Regions from separate parts of the Mesorhizobium sp. 128a genome, predicted to be linked through region 1. Evidence: riboswitches for the same ligand, from Rfam matches in the RefSeq annotation. Region 1 holds a riboswitch; the other holds the start of a gene.

Evidence for each region. A riboswitch is a leader RNA that binds a small molecule or an ion and turns the genes downstream of it on or off. The one in region 1 is predicted to bind S-adenosylmethionine.
Region 2: linked by a shared signal. The riboswitch ahead of metX (homoserine O-acetyltransferase MetX) and the one ahead of ACWTU9_RS00595 (O-succinylhomoserine sulfhydrylase) in region 1 are both predicted to bind S-adenosylmethionine.

Annotation. Positions count from the first base shown of each region.
Region 1 is NZ_JBSPKY010000001.1:126,362-128,751, forward strand. Features, by position in the region: gene ACWTU9_RS00590 (2'-deoxycytidine 5'-triphosphate deaminase) at 1-724, opposite strand, end outside; SAM riboswitch at 804-881, shown strand; gene ACWTU9_RS00595 (O-succinylhomoserine sulfhydrylase) at 939-2,129, shown strand; gene ACWTU9_RS00600 (glycosyltransferase) at 2,169-2,390, opposite strand, start outside.
Region 2 is NZ_JBSPKY010000002.1:124,302-126,691, reverse strand. Features, by position in the region: gene metX (homoserine O-acetyltransferase MetX) at 1-1,121, opposite strand, end outside; SAM riboswitch at 1,182-1,259, opposite strand; gene hisC (histidinol-phosphate transaminase) at 1,386-2,390, shown strand, end outside.

The DNA of each region.
Region 1 (2,390 bases):
CGCTCTTGTAAAGCGGCTCCCAGAAATCGACGACGTCCTGCGCGGCGCGCTTGTCTACGTCGACCAGCCCAGTGTGATGCTTGCCGCGATAGCCAACCAGGCCGTTCTGATCGCCGTCGAGGTCAATGGACAGCGCAATGCCGCCGCCGGAAATGTTGGGCGGCTCGGTCGCCACCAGCATCTCGGCGCGGTGCAATTCGTTCAGCTCTGCCTCCGACAACAGCGCATTGCCGGTGCGGAATCTGATCTGCGACAGCCGCGAGCCTGCACGCACGACGATCGGAAAGGTGCGCGGGCTAACCTCGAGATAGAGTGGACCATGATAGCCGGCGGCGATCTTGTCGAACTCGTGGCCGCGATCGGTCATCACCCGGGTGAAGATGTCGAGCCGCCCGGTCGAACTCTTCGGATTGGCCGAGGCGGATACGTTTGCAGGCAGTGCCAGGCTTTCCATCAGCGGCACGATGTAGACGCATCCGGTTTCCAGCACCGCCCCCTCGGCGAGGCTGAACTCATGCAGTTTCAGCCGATGAAGCTTGTCGGCGACCAGATGGTCAGGGCCGGGCAGGAAGGAGGCGCGCACCCGAAAAGCCTTGTCGCCGAGCCTGAGATCGAGGCTGGCCGGCTGGACCTGGTCGGCGTCGAGCGCGCGCGGCGACTTCAGCGCGCCGGACTGAAACAGCGCGGAAATGTCCTGATCGGGAAGAATGCCTGTCTGCCGCAAAAGGCTGGCTCCGTTCCAACTGGTACAAACCTCTTAATGAAGCCGGCAATTGACGCAAGCATGGCTGAGGTCTAAAGGGTCGTTATCCCGTGGTGATTTGGCCGGTCGGCTTGCAGCCACGTTAAACAAGTCGCTAAAGGACCGTCGGGCCGCAAGGCCGTATGGACCGGTTGCGACTTTCGCGGCCGGTTTTTTTGTGTCTGGAACAAAAACGATGAGCACCAAGAAGCGTAACTGGAAGCCTCAGACCGCACTCGTGCACGGGGGAACGCTGCGTTCCCAGTTCGGCGAAACGTCGGAAGCGATGTACCTGACCCAGGGCTATGTCTATGAGACGGCACAGGCCGCCGAAGCCCGTTTCAAGGGCGAGGAGCCTGGCTTCATCTATTCGCGCTACGCCAACCCGACCGTCGACATGTTCGAAAAGCGCATGTGCGCGCTGGAAGGCGCCGAAGATGCCCGCGCGACCGCATCGGGCATGGCGGCGGTGACGGCAGCGCTCCTGTGCAGCGCCAGGGCCGGCGACCATATCGTTGCAGCGCGCGCGCTGTTCGGCTCCTGCCGCTGGGTGGTCGAGACGCTGGCGCCGAAATACGGCATCGAGGCGACGCTGGTCGACGGCACCGACATTGCCAACTGGGAAAAGGCGGTGCGGCCGAACACCAAACTGTTCTTCCTGGAAAGCCCCACCAATCCGACGCTGGAAGTGGTCGATATTGCCGCCGTCGCATCGCTGGCGACCTCGATCGGCGCCAGGCTGATCGTCGACAATGTCTTTGCCACGCCCTTGCAGCAGAAGCCGCTGCAGCTTGGCGCCCACATCGTCGTCTATTCCGCCACCAAGCACATTGACGGCCAGGGTCGCTGCCTGGGTGGCATCATCCTGTCGGACAAGAAGTGGATCGACGAGAATTTGCACGACTATTTCCGCCACACCGGTCCGAGCCTGTCGCCGTTCAACGCCTGGACGCTGCTGAAGGGCCTGGAAACATTGCCCGTGCGCGTGCGCCAGCAGACGGAAAGTGCGGCCAAGATCGCCGATTTCCTGGCCGGGCAGCCGCAGATCGCCCGCGTCATCTATCCCGGCCGCGCCGACCACCCGCAGGCCGATATCGTCAAGAAGCAGATGACTGGCGGCTCGACGCTGATCTGCCTAGACGTCAAGGGCGGCAAGCAGGCGGCTTTCGCCTTGCAGAACGCGCTCGACATCGTGCTGATCTCCAACAATCTCGGCGACGCCAAGAGCCTGATTACCCATCCGGCGACGACGACGCACAAGAACCTCAGCGACGAGGCGCGCGCCGAGCTCGGCATCGGGCCGGGAACGCTGAGGCTGTCGGTTGGTCTCGAGGATACGGATGATCTGCTCGATGACGTCGAACAGGCGCTGAAGGCGGCCAAGTAGCGGCCTGGTCCGAAAAGCGAGGCAAAAGCCCGGCGTCGATCAGGCGCCCGACGAGGCCTCTTCCAGTTCCGTCATCGCCTTGGTGCGGATGGTCATGGCATTGCCGCGCCATTCGACCGCGCCGCCGAGCCAGCCCCGCGCCCAGATGGCGGGAAGCATCACATCGCGCACGATCATGGCGGTGACGATGCGCGGCGACAAATACCAGCCCTTGGCCCAGGCGAGCAGGCATTCCGGCACGTAGGCAAAGGCCAGGACAGC
Region 2 (2,390 bases), on a different contig from region 1:
ATGGCAGCAAACAGTTCCGGCTCGTCGAGCAGGAAGGCGTCATGGCCGCGGTCGGTGTCGATCTCGACGAAGGAGACGGAAGCGCCTGCGGCGTTCAGTGCATGCACGATCGAGCGGCTCTCCTCTGTCGGGAACAGCCAGTCCGAGGTGAAGGAGACCAGGCAAAATCGCGTCTTTGTGCCGGCGAAGGCATCGGCCAGCCGGCCGCCATGGTCGGCGGCAAGGTCGAAATAGTCCATCGAACGCGTCATGTAGAGGTAGGAGTTGGCATCGAAGCGGTCGACGAAGGTCATGCCTTGGTGGCGCAGATAGCTTTCGATCTGGAAATCGGCATCGAAACCGAAGGTCAGCGCTTCGCGATCCTGCAGATTGCGGCCGAATTTCCTGTGTAGGGCGGCCTCCGACAGATAGGTGATGTGGGCGGCCATGCGCGCCACCGCCAGGCCCTTTTCCGGGCGCGCACCATGCTCGAAATATTTGCCGCCGTGCCAGTCTGGGTCGGCCATGACAGCTTGGCGGCCGACCTCGTGGAAGGCGATGTTCTGCGAGGAATGGCGCGCGCCGGTAGCGATCGGCAGCGCCGAGAAGACGCGCTCGGAATAGCACGATGCCCATTCCAGCACCTGCATGCCGCCCATCGAGCCGCCGAGCACGCAAAACAGCTTTTCGATGCCGAAATGGTCGACCAGCATCAACTGCGCCCGCACCATGTCGCGGATGGTGATGATTGGCAGGTCGAGCCCATAGGGCTTGCCGGTGGCCGGATTGGTCGAGGCCGGACCGGTCGAGCCGAGGCAGCCGCCGATGACGTTGGAGCAGATGACGAAGAAGCGGTTGGTGTCGATGATCCTGCCGGGGCCGATCAGCACCTCCCACCAACCCGGCTTGCCGGTCACCGGATTGGTGTTGGCGACATGCTGGTCGCCGGTCAGCGCATGGCAGACCAGGATGGCGTTGGAGCGGGCGTCGTTCAGGGTGCCGTAGGTCTGGTAGGCGATCTGGAACGGCGACAAAAGCGTGCCGGCGTCGAGCTTCAGCGGCTTGTCGGCGCCGAAATGCAACACCGGGCTCGACGGGTTGTCGGCCTCGTTGTTGGTTTTTGCAGCGCGGAGCGCGGTCATGTGACTCTCCTTGCCCGCCGTCAGGCAATAAAAAACCGGCAATGCGATCGCAAAGCCGGTTACGTCACGCAAACGGCCCTTTAGCGAGTTGTTTAACGTGGCTGCAAGCCGACCGGCCAAATCACCACGGAACGTTGCGTTCTTCTAGAACTCGTGCGGCCCGGCGTCAACGGCAAGCTATTGCCGAGCCTCTCGACATTCGAAGCCACGGCTTGTATTTCCGCTGCGGCCTCCGGACGGCGGCATTTCAGACGGATTTGCGACATGGACAAGACAGCGGACAAGGCACGGCCGACGCCCCGCGCGGGCATCATGGACATAGAAGCCTATGTGCCGGGCAAGAGTACGGCGCCGGCTGGCGTCGCCAAGGTCCATAAATTGTCGTCCAACGAGAACCCGCTCGGGCCCTCACCGAAGGCAATCGAGGCCGCGCGTGAAGTTGCCGCCAGGCTCGACGTCTATCCCGACGGCACCGCAAGGCGGCTGCGCGAGGCGATCGCCGAAGTGCACGGCCTCAACCCGGCAAACATCATCTGTTCCAATGGCTCGGACGAGATTTTGGGCCTGCTGGCGCAGACCTATCTGGCGCCGGGCGACGAGGCGATTTTTACCGAACACGCCTTCATGGTCTACAAGATCTATATCCAGTCGGCGGGGGCCAGGCCGGTTGCGGTCAAAGAGACCGAGGAGCGCGCCGACGTCGACGCGATCCTGGCTGCGGTTACGCCGGCCACGAAGATCGTGTTCCTCGCCAATCCCAACAATCCGACCGGAACCTATCTGCCGTTCCAGGAGGTGCGTCGGCTGCATGCCGCGCTGCCGGGCAATGTGCTTCTGGTGCTTGACGCGGCCTATGCGGAATATGTGCGACGCAACGACTATGAGGCCGGCATCGAGCTGGCGGGCAGCGCGCAGAATGTGGTCATGACCCGCACCTTCTCCAAGCTCGGCCTTGGCGGCGCGCGCATCGGCTGGATGTATGGCCCGCTGCACATCGTCGATGCGATCAACCGCATCCGCGGGCCTTTCAACGTCAATGCAACGGCGATCGAGGCCGGCATCGCGGCGATCCGCGACCGCGCCCATGTCGAGCGCAGTTCGTTGCACAACGAGACCTGGCTTACCTGGCTGAATGAAGAGCTGACGAAGCTTGGTCTCAGGGTGACGCCGAGTGTCGGCAATTTCGTCCTCATCCACTTTCCGCAGGACAAGAAGCATTCGGCAGAGGCAGCTGACGAATATCTCACCCAGCGTGGCTATATATTGCGG